2 regions of the Streptomyces millisiae genome follow, and region 2 is predicted to be linked to the other one. Evidence: riboswitches for the same ligand, from Rfam matches in the RefSeq annotation. Region 2 holds a riboswitch; the other holds the start of a gene.
What was found. A riboswitch is a leader RNA that binds a small molecule or an ion and turns the genes downstream of it on or off. The one in region 2 is predicted to bind cobalamin.

Region 1 (9,126 bases), on a different contig from region 2:
ACAAGTTCGTCGCCAACCTCGCCAGGCCGGGCCTGGCGTAGACCACCAACCGGGCGCCTGGCCGGCGCCGAGGCCGGCTTCGCCGAGGGCCGGTGACGCGGCACTCCGAGGCGCACACCTGAGCCTTGGTGCCTCGACCGCACCGCCCGACGGGCGGGACCACCGGCAGGGCTCGGCTTGGCCAGGCCGTGCCCGGGCTACGGCACGGCCCGGTACCACGAGATCAGCCAACGCGCCGAGCCTCCAGGCCCGGCGGCCGGAACGAACCCCGGCCCGCCGCGCCGCACCCGGCCACGCCGAGCAACGCCCGGCCGCCGCCGCGCCGGCCAACGCCGGTCCATCGCCGACCGATACAGCCCGCATCCGGCCGACGCCGCGCCGCAGGCGCCCGGCTTCGGGGCTGGTCCGCCGAACCGGCGACCACCAGGCCCTTCTGAGCCGCTGGCGCGGCCACGCGCCACACGCGCAACTAGTCAACTCGGCTCCGCTGGCCTAGATTCCGGCCAGTCAGTCAAGGAGGACAGGCGGGAGACCACCGTGCAATTCCCCACGCACGCACGACCACGCTCCATCGCCATCTGGACCGCCGTCGCCGTCATCGGCGCCGTCGGCTGGTCCATGTTGGCGCTCTACCGCGGCGAGGAGGTGTCCGCCGCCTGGATGGTGGCGGCCGCGCTCGGCTCGTACGCCATCGGCTACCGCTTCTACGCGCGCTACATCGCGACCCGCGTGCTGCGTGCCGACCCGACCCGCGCCACCCCGGCCGAACGCGTCAACGACGGCGTCGACTTCCACCCCACCGACCGCCGCGTGCTGCTCGGCCACCACTTCGCCGGCATCTCCGGCGCCGGCCCCCTGGTCGGCCCGGTGCTCGCCGCACAGATGGGCTATCTGCCCGGCACCATCTGGATCATCGTCGGCGTCATCTTCGCCGGCGCCGTCCAGGACATGGTGGTGCTGTTCTTCTCCACCCGCCGCGACGGCAAGTCGCTCGGCCAGATCGCACGCGAGGAGATCGGCCCGATCGGCGGCGTCGCCGCGGTCATCGCCGTCTTCGCCATCATGATCATCCTGCTGGCGGTGCTGGCGCTGGTGGTGGTCAACGCGCTCGCCGAGTCGCCCTGGGGCACCTTCTCGGTCGGCCTGACCATCCCCATCGCCCTCTTCATGGGTGTCTACCTGCGCTATCTCCGCCCCGGCCGGGTCGCGGAGGTCACCGTCATCGGCGTGGCGCTGTTGCTGCTCGCCATCGCCTCGGGCCGCTGGGTCGCCAACTCGGGCCTGGCGGACACCTTCACGCTCTCGCCGCGCACCCTCGTCGTCTGGCTGGTGATCTACGGCTTCGCGGCGTCCGTCGCGCCGGTGTGGCTGCTGCTCGTGCCCCGGGACTACCTGTCGACGTTCATGAAGATCGGCACCATCGTGCTGCTCGCCGCGGCCCTGGTGGTCACGCTGCCGACGCTGAAGATGGACGCCGTCACGGACTTCGCGGGCAACGGCGAGGGGCCGGTGTTCGCCGGCTCGCTCTTCCCGTTCGTGTTCATCACCATCGCCTGCGGCGCGGTCTCCGGGTTCCACGCCCTGATCTCCTCCGGCACCACGCCCAAGATGATCCAGAAGGAGACCCAGGTCCGCACCATCGGCTATGGCGCGATGCTGATGGAGTCCGGGGTGGCGGTCATGGCGATCACCGCCGCCTGTGTGCTCGACCCGGGCGTCTACTTCGCGATGAACGCCTCGCCCGCGGTGATCGGCGACACCCTCCAGTCCGCCGCCGACACCATCTCCTCCTGGGGCTTCACCGTCACGCCTGAGCAACTCGCGGCGGCCGCGGAGTCCGTCGAGGAGGAGTCGCTGCTCTCCAGGACCGGCGGCGCGCCGACGCTCGCGCTGGGCCTCGCCGCGATCCTCGCGGAGATCCTCGGCGGCGACGCGATGATGAGCTTCTGGTATCACTTCGCGATCATGTTCGAGGCGCTGTTCATCCTGACGGCGATCGACGCCGGCACCCGGGTCGGCCGCTTCATCGTCCAGGACGCCATCGCCTCCGTTCACCCGAGGTTCGGCCGGATGCGCGCCACCAACTGGTTGCCCGGCATCGCGCTGAGCAGCGGCATCGTCGTCGCACTCTGGGGCTACCTGCTGTGGGTCGGCGTCAACGACCCGCTCGGTGGCATCAACACGCTGTTCCCGGTGTTCGGCATCTCCAACCAGCTGCTGGCGGCGGTGGCGTTGGCCGTCTGCACGGTGCTGCTGGTCAAGTCCGGCCGGCTGCGGCATGTCTGGGTGACGCTGCTGCCGCTCACCTGGCTCGCGGTGGTCACGCTCACCGCGAGCTGGCAGAAGGTGTTCTCCGGCGACCCGGCGGTGGGGTTCTGGGCCCGGCGCGACCAGTACCAGGACGGCATCGACGCCGGCCAACTGCTGCCCGGCGCGCAGGACATGGACGACATGCGGACCATCGTCAACAACGCCACGCTCGACGCGGCGATCTCCGCGGCGCTGGCCCTGCTGGTGCTGATCGTCTTCGCCGACGCGCTGCGGGTGTGCGTGCGGGCCGTCCGCAACCCGGGCACGGCCCGGCTGCGGGAGTCCCCGCACGTGCCGTCGCGGCTGATCGCCCCGGCCGGCCTGATCCCGACGAAGGAGGAGCGCGCCGAGCTCGCCGCGGCCGGCCTGGGCCCGGGCGGCGGCATCCCCGAGCAGTCCAGGGGTGAGCGGAGCACGGCGAAGGTGGAGGCCGGCGAATGAGACGCGCGGCGGCCTGGCTGCGTTGGTACGTCACCGAGCTGACCGGCGAGAACGCCTACGCCCGCCACGTGGCGCGGGTACGCGAGGTGGACCCGTCGGCGCCCGTGCCCTCCCGTCGCGCCTTCGAGCGCGAGCGGGTCGAGCGCCGCTACGGGGACCCGCGCAACGGGGGCGGCGTCTGCTGCTAGCCCCTGGCGGGGCGGGCCGGCGGGCCTCTCCCCCGCCCACCCGGCGCCTGCGGGCGGCCGGCTCGGCCGGCGGGTCTCGCGCCCCCCGAGGGAGCGGGGGCGCCGGCCCGGCCCCGCGCCTGCGGCGCGGCACGGGCCGCGGAGCCCGGCGGCGCGTGCCGCTGGGGATATGCGGCCCAGGCCGCCCTGGCCGCCGGGCGCAGGCCGCCCCGCTCCCGCCTGGCCGGCGCCGCAGGCGGGGGCGGGCGGGTCCGCGACGGCACCGCTCCGCCCCGCGCCGCCGGCAGGCACCCCGCTTCGGCCGGGCCCGGCGCCGGCGGTGCGGCGGCCCGCCGCCCCCGGGCCGCCGGGCGGAGGCCGCGCCGCAGGCGCGGGCGTCCGCCGGCGGGCCGCACCGTCCCGCCGCCGGCAGGCCGTCGCGGCTGGCCGGCCGAAACCGCTGGCGTGGGGGCGGGCCAGGCTCCGAGAATCGGCGCTCGGGGACGGCGCCGGGCGGAGAGGGCAGGAGACATGGCCGAGCAGGGCAACGTGGCGTTGCGTGTCGTGGACGAGGAGACGCTGGGCGGGCTGCTCGCGGCGGCGGTCGCCGACGCGGCGCCCGAGGACGTGATGCCGCCGGTCGCCGGTCCGCCCGGGTGGACGAGTGATCGCCGGGAGGCGTTCCTGGCCTGGCACCGGGCCCGCGGGAGGGCCGGGCTCGACGGGCCGGCCCGCGAGGCCACCTATGCCGTCGTCCACGACGGGGCGATCGTCGGTTCCGTGCGGCTGGCCAGGGCGGGCGCCCCCGGCGAGCTCGAGACCGGCATCTGGCTCGGCCGCTCGCACCGCGGCCGCGGCATCGGCACCGTCGCCCTGCGGCTGCTGCGCGTGGAGGCGCGGCGCGTCGGCGGCCGGGTGCTGGTCGCCGACACCACGGCGGACAACGCGCCGGCGGTCGCGGCCCTGCGGCGGCTCGGCGCCACGCTGAGCCGGCGGCCGGACGGCGTCGCGGTCAGCGCCAGGCTGCCGCTCGGCGAGTAGCCGCGCCCCGGGTCGGGAACCGTCGGGGCCGGCCGGACGTCCTTCCTGCGGCGGGGCGGGCCACCGGCGCGACACCGCCCTCGCGCCCCGACCCCTCGCGACCGCAGCGGTGTCCCGATGACCAGCACCACCCACACGCCCACGAGAACCCCACCGCGGACCGTCGCGCGGCCGACCCCGCGGTGGGGGTCGCGCCTGCCGTCGGACGGCGTGCTGCTGGCCATCGGGTTCTTCGTCGTCTACGCCACGCTCTCCGTCACCCGCCATCTCCGCTGGGAGAACCGTTCCTGGGACCTGGGGATATTCGAGCAGGCCATCAGCGCCTACGCCCGGCTGAACGAGCCGGTCGCCGACCTCAAGGGGCCCGGGTTCCCGATACTGGGCGACCACTTCAGCCCGATCACGGCGCTGCTCGCGCCGCTGTACCGCGTCTTCCCGTCGCCCGTCACGCTCCTCGTCGCGCAGGCGGCCCTGTTCGCGCTCGCCGTGGTGCCGGTGACGCGTGGCGCGGCCTTCCTGCTCGGCCGCCCGGCGGGCGCCGCGATCGGCGCGGCGTTCGGCCTCTCCTGGGGCATGCAGCGGGCGGTGGACTTCGACTTCCACGAGATCTGCTTCGCCGTCCCGCTGATCGCCTTCTCCCTGGAGGCCGTGCTGCGGCAGCGCTGGCGCGCCGCGCTCTGCTGGGCGCTGCCGCTGCTGCTGGTCAAGGAGGACCTGGGCCTGACGGTGGCCGTGCTCGCCCTGGTGGTGGCGTGGCGCGCCCACCAGGCCGGGCACGTGCGGGCGACCAGGGCGGCGCTGGCGGTGGCCGGGCTCGCCGTGCTGGCGTGCGCGCTGGTGATAGGCGTGGTGATACCGGGGTTCAACGCGGCCGGCGGCTACGACTACTGGGCCAAGGTGGACGAGGGGGGCGGCCCGCTGGACGCGCTGTTCAGCTCGGCCGACACCAAGCTGCGCACCCTGCTGTGGATCCTGGTCCCGACCACCGGGCTGCTGGCGCTGCGCTCGCCGCTGCTGCTCGTCGTGCTGCCGACGCTCGCCTGGCGGTTCGCGTCGCAGGAGCCGAACTACTGGGGCACCGACTTCCACTACAGCGCCGTGCTGATGCCCGTCACGGCGCTGGCCCTCGCCGACGCCGTCGCCCGCTCCCGCGACTCCAGCCGGCCGTGGCTGCGGTCCTACGCCCGCCAGTTGCCCGCCGCGGCGCTGGCGGCCGCGCTGGCGCTCTCCACGACGCTGCCGGTCGCCACCCTCACGCACGCCGACACCTACCGCCCGGGGCCGGTCGCCGAGGCCGGTGAGCGGGTGCTGGCCGCCGTCCCCGACGGCGCGGACGTCGCGGCCAACGTCCGGCCCATCTCCCATCTCACGCAGCGCGCCCGGGTGTTCTGGATCGGCGATCCCCGAATACCGGCCCCCGAGTACGTCGCCTACTACGACCCGGCCAGGGACGCGGCCGGCATGCTCGCCTACGCCCGGCAGCTGTATCCGGACGCGGCCTACCGGGTGACGGCGAGTGAGGCCGGCTTCTGGGTGTTGCGCCGCGACTGACCGTCGCGCACATTCGCGATCGCACACGCGGAAACATCCCCACCCCGAGCCCGACCCGTCGCCGCGCACCCTCGGGCCCCCATGCCACGGCGAGCGCCCCGGCCGTGGGTCGACCCAACGGGCATTCGCTTGTTCGCTCCCCCCGCTCCGTCACCAAGGGGACACGGAACACAACATATAGGGGTGCTCAGTTGGGGCAGCACAAGATGTATGCTCTTCCTCGTTGTCGCCCAGGGGAATCCGGTGAGAGTCCGGAACTGTCCCGCAACGGTGTGCGATGGCGGGATCCGTCCCGTCTGTCGTCAAGTCCGGTCGCCTGGCTGGCAGCCACAGACGTCCGGGCCTCGAGGACTGGGCCGACGGACGCAGCGCGGCATGCCTTTGCCTTACCACACACATGCCCGTGTGCGCCCGTCCCGCCCGGCCCTCGAAAGCCCGCCGCGGAACGCCGCGCGCGACCCCGTTCGGGCCGGCGCTCCGCGGTCGATTCGGTTCGATTCGAGGGAGAGCATCGAGTGACCATCGCACCCGTCGCACCCGCGGAGCCGGTTACAGCCTCGCAGTCACCCACACTGTCGAAGGTGCTGGCCGACCTCACCGGCGACCTGCCCGCCACCGACCCCGCGCGGGTCGAGGCGGCCGTCCTGCGCGGCCGGCACGCCGGCTCCGACGAGGCCGAGCTGCGCTCGCTGGCCATCGAGGCCGCCGCAGGACTGATCGCCGAGGAGCCCCAGTACTCGCGCCTGGCGGCCCGGCTCCTCACCCTCGCCATCCGCGAGGAGGCCGCCGGGCAGGGTGCCGACTCGTTCTCCGCCTCCATCGCCGTCGGCCACCGCGAGGGCCTGATCGGCGACCGCACCGCCGGGTTCGTCCGTCGCCACGCCTCCCGCCTCGACGCCCTCGTCGAGCACGCCGTCACCACCGGCGCCGACGACCGCTTCGAGTACTTCGGGCTGCGCACGGTCGAGTCCCGCTACGTGCTGCGCCACCCGATCACCCGCAAGGTCATCGAGACACCCCAGCACTTCCTGCTGCGGGTGGCCTGCGGCCTGGCCGAGGACGACTCGGAGCGGGCGCTGGCGGAGGTGGCCGAGCTCTACCGGCTCACCAGCACCCTGGCGTACCTGCCGTCGTCCCCCACTCTGTTCAACTCGGGCACCCGCCACCCGCAGATGTCCTCCTGCTATCTGCTGGACTCCCCCGCGGACGAGCTGGACTCCATCTACGAGCGCTACCACCAGATCGCCAGGCTCTCCAAGCACGCCGGCGGCATCGGCCTGTCCTACTCCCGGATCCGGGCCCGCGGTTCGCTGATCCGCGGCACCAACGGCAAGTCCAACGGCATCGTCCCGTTCCTGCGCACCCTCGACTCCTCGGTGGCCGCCGTCAACCAGGGCGGCCGGCGCAAGGGCGCGGCCTGCGTCTACCTGGAGACCTGGCACGCGGACATCGAGGAGTTCCTGGAGCTCCGTGACAACACGGGCGAGGAGGCGCGCCGCACCCACAACCTCAACCTCGCGCACTGGATCCCCGACGAGTTCATGCGGCGCGTCGAGGCGGACGCCGACTGGTCGCTGTTCTCGCCCGCCGACACGCCCGAGCTCGTCGACCTGTGGGGCGAGGAGTTCGACGCCGCCTACCGCCGCGCCGAGCAGGCCGGGCTCGCGCAGCGCACCATCCCGGCCCGCCAGCTGTACGCCCGGATGATGCGCACCCTGGCCCAGACCGGCAACGGCTGGATGACGTTCAAGGACGCCGCCAACCGCACCGCCAACCAGACCGCCAGGCCCGGCGCCATCGTGCACTCCTCGAACCTGTGCACGGAGATTTTGGAGGTCACGAACGACGGCGAGACGGCCGTCTGCAACCTGGGCTCGGTCAACCTCGCCGCCCATCTGGGCGACGACGGCGAGATGGACTGGGAGCGGCTCGACGCCACCGTGCGCACGGCCGTCGTCTTCCTGGACCGCGTCGTCGACCTGAACTTCTACCCCACGGCCCAGGCCGGCGCCTCCAACTCCCGCTGGCGGCCGGTGGCGTTGGGCGTGATGGGCCTGCAGGACGTGTTCTTCAGGCTCGGCCTCCCCTTCGACTCCCCCGCGGCGCGCGAGCTGTCCACCCGGATCGCCGAGCGCATCATGCTCACCGCCTACGAGACCTCGGCCGACCTGGCCGAGCGGCACGGCAGGCACCGGGCCTGGGCCGAGACCCGCACCGCCGACGGCGTGTTCCACCCCGACCACTACCCGGAGGCCACCGCGGCCTGGCCCGAGCGCTGGGCCGCGCTGCGTGAGCGGGTCGCCCACACCGGCATGCGCAACTCGCTGCTGCTCGCCATCGCGCCGACCGCGACCATCGCGTCCATCGCCGGCGTCTACGAGTGCATCGAGCCGCAGGTGTCCAACCTCTTCAAGCGGGAGACACTGAGCGGCGAGTTCCTCCAGGTCAACTCGTACCTGGTCGACGAGCTCAAGAAGCTCGGCCTCTGGCACGACGCGACCCGCGAGGCGCTGCGCGAGGCCAACGGTTCGGTCGCGGAACTCCCCGGCCTGCCGGACGAGTTGAAGGCCCTGTACCGGACCGCGTGGGAGCTGCCGCAGCGCGCCCTGATCGACATGGCGGCGGCCCGCACCCCGTACCTGGACCAGAGCCAGTCCCTGAACCTGTTCATGGCCGCGCCCACCATCGGCAAGCTCAGCTCGATGTACGCCTACGCGTGGAAGAAGGGGCTCAAGACCACCTACTACCTGCGTTCGCGCCCGGCCACCCGGATCGCCCAGGCGGCCCGCGCCGCCGCCCCCGCCGTCACCGTCGTCCCCGAGCAGGCCGTCGCCTGCTCCCTGGAGAACCCCGAGTCCTGCGAGGCCTGCCAGTGACCACCACCGTCCCCACCAAGAACCTGCTCGATCCGGGCTTCGAACTGACGCTCCGCCCGATGCGCTACCCGGCGTTCTACGAGCGCTACCGGGACGCCATCAAGAACACCTGGACGGTGGAGGAGGTCGACCTCCACTCCGACGTGACCGACCTGGCCAAGCTCTCGCCGGGCGAGCAGCACCTGATCGGGCGCCTGGTGGCGTTCTTCGCCACCGGCGACTCGATCGTCGCCAACAACCTGGTGCTGACCCTCTACAAGCACATCAACTCCCCCGAGGCCAGGCTCTACCTGTCGCGGCAGCTGTTCGAGGAGGCCGTGCACGTCCAGTTCTACCTGACGCTGCTCGACACCTACCTGCCCGACCCGGACGACCGCGCCGAGGCGTTCGCGGCCGTGGAGAACATCCCGTCCATCCGCGAGAAGGCGCAGTTCTGCTTCCGCTGGATCGACTCGGTGGACGACCTCGACCGGTTGGAGTCCAAGGCCGACCGCCGCCGCTTCCTGCTCAACCTGATCTGCTTCGCGGCCTGCATCGAGGGCCTGTTCTTCTACGGCGCCTTCGCCTACGTCTACTGGTTCCGCTCGCGCGGCCTGCTGCACGGCCTGGCCACCGGCACCAACTGGGTGTTCCGGGACGAGAGCTGCCACATGGACTTCGCCTTCCACGTGGTCGACACGGTCCGCGAGGAGGAGCCGGACCTGTTCGACGAGGAGATGGAGCGGGAGGTCACGGACATG
Region 2 (9,126 bases):
CGTGCGGCTGACCGGCGCGGGGGAGGCGCTGGTGGCCAGGGGCCGGGCGATCCGCCGCGAGCTGCGCGCCGCCCAGGCGGATCTCGACGCCTTCGCCCGACTCGACCGCGGCACCCTGCGGCTCGGCTCCTTCCCCACCGTCAGCGCCTCGCTGCTGCCGCTGGCCCTCACCCGGTTCGCCCGCGCCCACGCCGGCGCCGAGGTGGTGGTCAGATCGGCGATGCTCGCCCAGCTGCGCGAGATGCTGCACACCGGCGAGGTCGAGCTCGCCCTGCTGTGGGACTACCGGTGGAACCGGGTCAGCGACGAGGCCCTGACCCTGACCCACCTGCTCAACGACCCCACCGTGCTCGTCGTCCCGGCCAACTCCCGGCTCCTCGACGAGCCCGAGGTCAGCCTGCGCTCCCTGGCCGCCCAGCACTGGATCATTCGGGCCGACAACCATCCGGTCGCCGAGGTGCTGCGGCGCAGCTGCCGGCTCGCCGGCTTCGAGCCGCGGATCGCCTACGAGTCACACGACTACCAGGAGGCGCAGGCCATGGTCGCCGCCGGCCTCGGCATCGCCATCGCGCCCCGGCTCGCGCTCACCAACCGGCGCAACGACGTGCGGCTGGTGCGGCTCGGCGCCGACGTGCCCGCGCCGATTCGCCGAATCCTGCTGGCCCGCCCTGAGAACCGGATGCCCACGCCGGCCACCCTCGCCATGATCGACATCCTGCACGCGGTGGCCGAGCGGTTCACCGACACCAACCTGGACCGCAACCAGCTCGGCTCCGTCCGCCGCGTCGGCGGACCCCGGGCCCCGCGCGCCTGACCGGCCCGGCCGCGGGGCTCGCGGGCCCGGCAAGAAGCGGCTCAGGCCCCGATCAGCACACCGCCGATGAGGATCGGGGCGACATCGGAGACGGTGAGCGCCGCGGCCAGGGCGCAGGCGGCGGCGAGGGTGGTGGCGAGGAGTCGGCGTGCGGACATGGGGCCTCCAACGAGGTCGGGGCGGTTGCCGCCCGGTTGGACCGTCCGGCGCCCCCGGAGGTTGCCCACCCGGCCGCCGGCCGGATGGGCGGACCTCAGCCGGTGACGAAGGTGGTGACGCTGCGGGCGGGGAGTTGGGCGGTGAAGGTGCCGTTGGTCATGGTGAGCGTGGTCTGTGGCGCCAGGTTCCTGCTGGCGTCGGTCAACCACCACGAGACGCGGGTGGAGGCGTTGTTGGTGAGGGTGAACGGTTGACTCACCGCCGAGGTCCCCTTGTTGACGGCGACGATGACGACCTGGCCGTTGGTGCCCCGGTAGGCGGAGGTGTAGAGGCTGGACTGGCTACTGGGGGTGGCGTCGACGCGGACGTGGCCCGGGCGGACGAACTTCGAGAAGTGCGCCATGTTGGCGCCGCGCTTGCTGATCTGCCCGTCCTCCCGCATGGGTCCGTAGCCGCGGCGGATGTACCACCACACGTACGCCTGGAACTGGCCGTCGACCAGGGCGCGGTGGATGTGCTCCCCGACGTCGAGCGCCTGTGGCCAGAGGTCGGCGGAGTCGCTGCTGTTGGGGTAGTACACCTCGGTCATCCACAGTTCCTTGCCGCCGCCCCGCTGGGTGAAGAGCGGGTAGGGGAAGTTCTGGAACTGGGTGCCGTAGAGGTGGGCGCCCAGGATGTCCATGTTCGCCAGCGCCTGGGCGTCGTTGAGGATGGGGTCGGAGAAGCTCTTGACGTACTGGAAGGACTCCGGGGCGATGACCCGGGTGCTGATCGAGCCGGCGTTCTCGCGCAGGAAGCGGACCATCTCGGTCGGGGTCCACCAGGTCCAGTCGTGCGCGTAGTCGGGCTCGTTCTGCACCGAGATCGCGTACAGGTTGACGCCGTTGTTGCGCATGAAGACGACGAAGTCGTTGAGGTGCTGGGCGTAGGCGGCGTAGCTGTCGTACCGCAGCCGCCGGGCGTCGGTCTGGCTGCCGCGCACGAAGGTCTCGACCATGCTGGCCGGGGGGTTCCAGGGCGAGGCGATGACGGTCGCGCCGAGTTCGACGGCGCGGCGGGCGGTGGCGACCTCGCGGCTCCAGTTGTTGCGGTCCTCGTGGACGGGGACGCGCAGCACGGTGAAGCCCAGCTGCCCGGTGCCGTTGCCGAAGGCCGTGTCGCGCTGGGCGGCCGTCAGGTCGCTGATCCAGACGGTGTGGTTCATGCCGCCGAAGCCGCGAATGGTCTGCCGGGACGCCGCGGGGTCGACCACCACGGTGGCCGCCGCCGTGATCGGTGCCCCGGGCGCCGCCAGGGCCGGCGTGGCGGTGGCGATGACCGGCAGGGCGCCCAGCGTCGCCAGCACCGACCGCCGACTCGGCGATCCGGGACCGGTTCCGGTGGACTCGTTGGGACGTAACGTCACTGTTCCGCCTCCTGAACGCTCGGGGTCACGACTTTGGGAGCGCTCCCATACGCGCTGGCAACGTAACGGCCTGACTGGTCACCGTCAACCCGCTCGGCGGGGTGACGCCGCCGGGGCCGGTCGCGTGGCGGACCGGCCCCAGCGGGCGGGTTCGGGTCAGGCCGTGGACAGCTCGGCACGCACGGCGTGCGCGGCCCGTACCAGGTTCTCCAGCGAGGCGCGGGTCTCGGGCCAACCGCGGGTCTTCAGGCCGCAGTCGGGGTTGACCCACAGGCGTTCGGCCGGGATGGCCCGCAGCCCGGTGCGCAGCAGTTCGGCGGCCTCCTCGGCGCTCGGCACGCGCGGGGAGTGGATGTCGTAGACGCCGGGGCCCGCCTGGCGCGGGTAGCCGTGCGCGGCGAGTTCGCGGGCCACCTGCATGTGGGAGCGGGCCGCCTCCAGGCTGATGACGTCGGCGTCGAGGTCGTCGATGGCCCGCACGATGTCGCCGAACTCGGCGTAGCACATGTGGGTGTGGATCTGGGTGTCGGGGCGCACGCCGCCGGTGGTGAGCCGGAACGCCTCGGTGGCCCACGCCAGGTACCCGGCCCGGTCGGCGGCCCGCAGCGGCAGGGTCTCGCGCAGCGCGGGCTCGTCCACCTGGATCACCGCGGTGCCGGCCGCCTCCAGGTCGGCCACCTCGTCGCGCAGGGCGAGGGCGACCTGGCGCGCGGTGTCGGCCAGCGGCTGGTCGTCGCGGACGAAGGACCAGGCGAGCATGGTCACCGGGCCGGTCAGCATGCCCTTGACCGGGCGCGGGGTGAGGGACTGGGCGTACGCCGTCCAGCGCGTCGTCATCGGCTCGGGGCGGGAGACGTCGCCGGCCAGGATCGGCGGGCGGACGTAGCGGGTGCCGTAGGACTGCACCCAGCCGTGCCGGGTGGCGAGGTAGCCGGTGAGCTGCTCGGCGAAGTACTGGACCATGTCGTTGCGTTCGGCCTCGCCGTGCACCAGGACGTCGATGCCGAGCTGCTCCTGGAAGGCGACGACCTCCCGGATCTCGGCCCTGACCCGCTCCTCGTAGCCGGCCGGGTCGACGCGGCCGGCGCGCAGGTCGGCGCGGGCGGCGCGCAGCTCGGCGGTCTGCGGGAAGGAGCCGATGGTCGTCGTGGGCAGCAGCGGCAGGCCGAGCCGGGCCCGCTGGGCGGTGGCCCGCTCGGGGTAGGGGTGGGGGCGGCGGGCGTCGGCCTCGGTCACCGCGCCGGCGCGGGCCCGGACGGCCGGGTCGCGGGTGATGGGGGAGCCGGCGCGGGAGGCCAGGTCGGCGCGGTTGGCGGCGAGTTCGGCCGCGATGGCGTCGGTGCCGAGGGACAGGCCCCTGGCGAGGGTGACGAGTTCGGTGGTCTTCTGCCGGGCGAAGGCCAGCCAGCGCAGGATCTGGGGGTCGATGTCGTGTTCCGCCGCAGCGTCCAGGGGGACGTGCAGCAGGGAGCAGGAGGCGGCGACGTCGACCCGGTCGGCGAGGCCGAGCAGGGTGCCGAGGGTGGTGAGGGACTTCGACAGGTCGTTGATCCAGATGTTGCGGCCGTCGACGACGCCGGCGACCAGGCGCCTGCCCGGCAGCCCGCCGACGGCCGCCAGCGCGTCCAGGTTGGCCGCGGCGGGGCCGGTGAAGTCCATGGCGAGCCCGTCGACGGGGGCCTGGGCCAGGACCTGGAGGGCGTCGCCGAGCCGGTCGAAGTAGGAGGCGACCAGGATCCGCGGCCGGTCGGCGAGGGCGCCGAGCCGCTGGTAGGCGTGGGCGGCGGCGGCAAGCTCGGCCGGGGTGCGGTCCTGCACCAGGGCCGGCTCGTCCAGCTGCACCCACTCGGCGCCGGCCGCCCGCAGGTCCGCGAGGACCTCGGCGTACACCGGCAGCAGGCGGTCCAGCAGGGCCAGCGGCTCGAAGTCGGCGGGCGCGCCCGGTGCGGGCTTGGCGAGCAGCAGGTAGGTGACGGGGCCGACGAGGACGGGACGGGCCGTCAGGCCGAGGGCGAGGGCTTCCGCGAGCTCGCCGACCTGCTTGGCGGAGTCGGGGGAGAACACGGTGTCCGGGCCGAGTTCGGGGACCAGGTAGTGGTAGTTGGTGTCGAACCACTTGGTCATCTCCAGCGGGGCGACGTCCCGGGTGCCGCGCGCCATGGCGAAGTAGCCGTCGAGCGGGTCGGCGGCGAAGGCGGCGCGGTGCCGGTCGGGGATCGCGCCGACCATGACGGTGGTGTCCAGCACGTGGTCGTAGTGGGAGAAGTCGCCGGTGGGGACCTCGGCGACGCCGGCCTCGGCCAGCCGCCGCCAGGTGGCGCGGCGCAGTTCGGCGGCGGTGGCCCGGAGGGCGTCGGCGGTGACGCGGCCCTTCCAGTAGCCCTCGGTGGCCTTCTTCAACTCCCGGTCCTGGCCCTGTCGGGGGTAGCCGTACACGGTGGCCCGTGCTGCCGCGGCTGCGGGCTTGGGGGTCACGGAGCTCTCCTTCGCGAGATGGTTCCCTGGGATCCCGGCGACGGGACGAGGACGCGAAGGGGACGGTGACCGGGCGGGCCCGGGCCCGCGCGCGAGGCGCCGCCGTCCGCCTGGTGTGTCGCCGACCCGCCCTCGAGGTCACCGGGATGTCCGCGCACGGGTGGCCGGGCGCGGGCAGTTGGCAGGTCTTCGGACTCGCGGGCCCGCCCTCCGGACCGGAGGACACCTACTGGCCGTCGCTTCCCAGGCCCGGTTCCCGGACCCAGTGCGTGTGACGGCGGTCGTTCCCGCTCACCGCTGCGGGGCAGTCCCGGATTCCCACCGGGTTCCCTCTTGCGACGCCTCCCGCCTGGCGGACGGGGCGAACCAGCTGCGTGGGCCAGCCTACGGGCCGCCACCGGGACGCGGCGGGTCACGTCCGTCATCCGGATGGCGAGGCGGCCCCCATCGACGCGTCGAAAGGCGGCCACTTTTCGGTGAAGCGACCGGGTTTGCCCCTGGCCGGGGGCCGGGGCGGGCACATATCCGTCGTGCCGTGCGATGTCCGAGGAGCGGGAGAAGCGATGACGGGCGAAGAGAGCTGTTCGAAGACCCTCGACGAGTTCCTCGGCAGGGTCAGGCGGTGGTACCGCGAGGACCGCGACGGCTTCGCGACCATGTACGACGCGGCGATCGCGAACGTGGTGCCGTACCCGGAGGACACGCCGCCCGGGGCGCGGTACGACTGGCGGGGCAGGTCGATCGAGGACCTGTGCGACTTCTTCCGGGAGTGGTACGAGGCGGGGTGGACCACCAGACCGAGCGAGGGCCTGCACCACATCGAGAAGTTCAGCTGGCTCACCTACGAGAACGACTACGGCATGGTCTTCGTGACCACCGGACCCGGGCTGCGGATGACGGCCGACTTCACCGCCCTCCAGGGCGCCCAGATGGACGACGAGGGGGAGCGGGGGCAGCTGCTCATCGCCAGCTGGCGGGAGGAACTCGGCTCCCGGATGGACGACTTCGAGCCGGGCCCGTGGCGGAGCTTCAACGACTTCTTCACCCGGAACCTGCGGGACGACACCAGGCGGCCGATCGACGCCGAGGACGACGACAGCGTGGTGGTCGCCCCGACCGACTGCGTCATCAACATGATCGTCGACGACCTGACGGAGGAGACGCCGATCCCCGTCAAGACGGTCACCATGAACGTCCGACAGCTCCTCGCGGACTCCCCGCACTACCGGAGGTTCGTCCCGGAGCGGGACGCGGCGGGCGAGGTGGTCAGGCCCGGCGGCACGGCGGTGTCCTGCGTGCTGATGCCCGACACCTACCACTGGTACCACGCGCCGGTGGCGGGCGAGGTGGTGGAGGCCCGCGACGACGTCGGCGGCGTCTACTACGGCATGCGGAACTTCCCTGGCCTGCTCAACAAGGGGAACGTCGGCTACGGCTTCGACTACGAGGTGTTCGACCGGTTCCGCCGGGGCTACCTGGTCTTCAGGACCGTGTTCACCGACCCGCGCGGGCGGGAGCACGAGACATACGTGGCGATGGTGACCGTCGGCCTCAACTCGATCGCCTCGGTGAACTACCTGCCGGAGTTCCGGCGGCCCGAGCGGCCGGTGCGGGTGCGGAAGGGGCAGAAGATCGGGAACTTCAGGTACGGCGGATCGCTGAACATCCTGTTGTTCCAGTACGGGAGGTTCCCGGCGCTCCAACTGCGCATGGGGCAGCGCATCGGGACCCTGGAGCAGACGGACAGGACGGAGACGCTGTTCGCCGGCTCCCGCCACGCGCGGGCCCGGTGCGGCCGGCCGCTGGCGCCCTGACGGCCGGAGCCCCCGGAGGCCACCCGGTCGTGGGCGGGCGGCCTCCGCCCCGGTCACATGTTCCAGAGGGTGACGAGGGGCCGGGGGACGGGCAGGAAGGGCTCGGGCGGCGTCCAGTCGCCGGTGGCGAAGAAGTTCCGGATCGTCGGCAGCCAGGGCTGGTAGTCGATGCCCTGGTCGGCGAGCCACTGGTCGTTGTAGTACTCGTTGGTGTAGCGGCTGGCGGCGTCGCACAGCACGGTGGCGACGCTGCCGGACTGTTCCTGGTCACGCATGCCGAGCAGCACGCGGATCGCGGCGAACACCCCGGTCCCGGTGGACGGCCCGGGGGAGATCCCCCACTCCCGCCGCTCGTGGAGGACTCGCATGGTGGCCACCGAGGCGGCGTCGTGGACCCGGATCATGCGGTTGACGGTCGAGGGCACGAAGGACGCCTCGACCCTGGGCCGGCCGATGCCCTCGATGTGCGAGCCCCGGTCGGTGATCGTCGGGTCGCGCCAGTACCAGCCGTCGAAGTACGCCGAGTGCTCGGGATCGGGCACGCACACCCGCAGCTCGCTGCCGGTGTAGCGGGCGTGCCGGGCGACGGAGGTGGCGGTGCCGCCGGTGCCGGCGCCCATCACGAACCAGTCCAGGTCGGGCACGGCGCGCAGCAGTTCGGGCCCGAGCCCCTCGTCGCCGCGCCAGTCGTAGGCGCGTTCGGCGTAGCTGAACTGGTCGAGGAAGTGGCCGCCGTACCGGTTCGCGACCCGGCGGGCGTAGGCGACGATGTCGCCGGAGACGGGGACGACGGTGCCGCCGAGTTCCGCGATGGCCGCCTTCTTCTCCCGGCTGGTGTTGTCGGGCACCACCGCGTAGAAGGGGATGCCGAGCCGCTGGCAGTACCAGGCCTCGGAGATGGCGGTCGAGCCGCTGGACGCCTCCACCACCGGCCGGCCCCTGGTCAGCCAGCCGCTGACCAGGGCGTGGACGAGCAGCGCCGCCGCGAGGCGGTGCTTGTGGCTGCCGGACGGCTGGTCGGCCTCCCGCTTGACGTACAGCCGCAGCCCGTTGAGCCGCGGCGGCAGCGGGATCTCGGTCAACTCCGTCGCCACGGGGGCGAGGTCGCCGCGGATGCGCTGGACGCAGTCGACGACCCACCGCCGGTCGTCCGGGTAGACGTCCGACTCGTCGTCGCGCTCGACCAGCTGGGGCTTCTCCGTGGTGCGCTCGACCAATGTCACCGGCGGCCTCCGTCGTCCGATCCGACCCCGCGCCGCCGACTGGTCGGCGCCCGCCCATGATCGGCGGCCCGCCGACCGTCCGCCCGGCACCCGACGCCTCAGGGCACGGCCGGTTCACCGCTTCGGCGCAACGGCGGCGGCCGCGGGGGCGGGGGAGCCGGCCCAGCGCATGCGGCACCAGGGCAGGGCCAGTTCGCGTGGGCTGGTGACCTGGCGGGGCGCGAGGTCGTCGACGGGGGCGGCCTCCCGGTGCCGGGCGAAGACCGAGTCGGCGTAGCGGTGTCCGGTGTCGGCGGCGACGAACACGACGGTGCGGTCGGGGCGGGCGCGGTGTTCCCAGCGGGCGGCGAGGTAGGCGGCGCCGGTGGAGAGCCCGGCGAACACGGCGTGTCGGCGCAGCAGGTCGACGCTGCCGGCCAGCGCCGCCCCGAAGGACGTCCAGTGGATGACGTCGTAGCGGCGGTGGTCGACGTTGCCGAACGGGATGGAGCTGCCGATGCCGGCGATGATGATCTCGGGGTCGGCCACGTGCTCGCTGCCGAAGGTGACGCTGCCGAACGGCTGGACGCCGACCAGCGTGGTGTCCGGGGCGTGCTCCCGCAGGTAGGCGGCGAGCGCCCCGCTGGAGGCGCCGGAGCCGACGCCGCCGACGAGCGTGACGGCCTGGCCGCCGGTCTCCTTGACGACCCGTTCGGCGACGGCGCGGTAGCCGAGGTAGTGGATGTCGTCGTGGTACTGGCGCATCCAGTGGTAGTCGGGGTGGGCGGCGAGGATCTCCCGCACCCGCGCGACGCGGCGGCTCTGGTCGAGCTTGAGGTCCGCGCTCGGCGCCATCTGTTCGAGGCGGGCGCCGAGGATGGTGAGTTGGGTGCGCAGCGTCCGGTCGACGGTGGTGGAGCCGACGATGTGGCAGCGCAGGTCGTGGCGGTGGCAGGCGAGCGCGAGGGCGTAGGCGTAGATGCCGCTCGAACTGTCGAGCAGGGTGTCGCCGGGCCGTACGACGCCGTGGTCGAGGAGGTGGCGGACGGCGGCGAGCGCGGAGACGACCTTCATCGTCTCAAAGCGCAGGCAGACGAGGCCGGGTTCGAGGCGTATCAGGTCCGGGGCGCCGATCGCGTCGGCGACGTGGTCGTACATGGTGGCTCACTCTCTCGTCGTGGGTCTGACGGGTCGTGAACGTCATGAGGACGGGGAGGCCGAGGCGTCGCAGGGCTTCGACGCAGCGGTCGAGTCGTC

Region 1: it holds a riboswitch for cobalamin, as region 2 does, so the genes downstream of both, RNC47_RS14315 (ribonucleoside-diphosphate reductase subunit alpha) here and metE (5-methyltetrahydropteroyltriglutamate--homocysteine S-methyltransferase) in region 2, are expected to answer to the same signal.

Annotation. Positions count from the first base shown of each region.
Region 1 is NZ_JAVREM010000014.1:66,520-75,645, forward strand. It holds gene RNC47_RS14290 (GntR family transcriptional regulator) at 1-41, shown strand, start outside; gene RNC47_RS14295 (carbon starvation CstA family protein) at 619-2,751, shown strand; gene RNC47_RS14300 (YbdD/YjiX family protein) at 2,748-2,939, shown strand; gene RNC47_RS14305 (GNAT family N-acetyltransferase) at 3,450-3,959, shown strand; gene RNC47_RS14310 (DUF2079 domain-containing protein) at 4,077-5,510, shown strand; cobalamin riboswitch at 5,683-5,848, shown strand; gene RNC47_RS14315 (ribonucleoside-diphosphate reductase subunit alpha) at 6,026-8,386, shown strand; gene RNC47_RS14320 (ribonucleotide-diphosphate reductase subunit beta) at 8,446-9,126, shown strand, end outside.
Region 2 is NZ_JAVREM010000008.1:113,290-122,415, reverse strand. It holds gene RNC47_RS10565 (LysR family transcriptional regulator) at 1-814, shown strand, start outside; gene RNC47_RS10560 (glycoside hydrolase family 30 beta sandwich domain-containing protein) at 1,068-2,378, opposite strand; gene metE (5-methyltetrahydropteroyltriglutamate--homocysteine S-methyltransferase) at 2,535-4,853, opposite strand; cobalamin riboswitch at 5,029-5,226, opposite strand; gene RNC47_RS10550 (phosphatidylserine decarboxylase) at 5,417-6,667, shown strand; gene RNC47_RS10545 (PLP-dependent cysteine synthase family protein) at 6,721-7,890, opposite strand; gene RNC47_RS10540 (pyridoxal-phosphate dependent enzyme) at 8,005-9,027, opposite strand; gene RNC47_RS10535 (GHMP family kinase ATP-binding protein) at 8,948-9,126, opposite strand, start outside.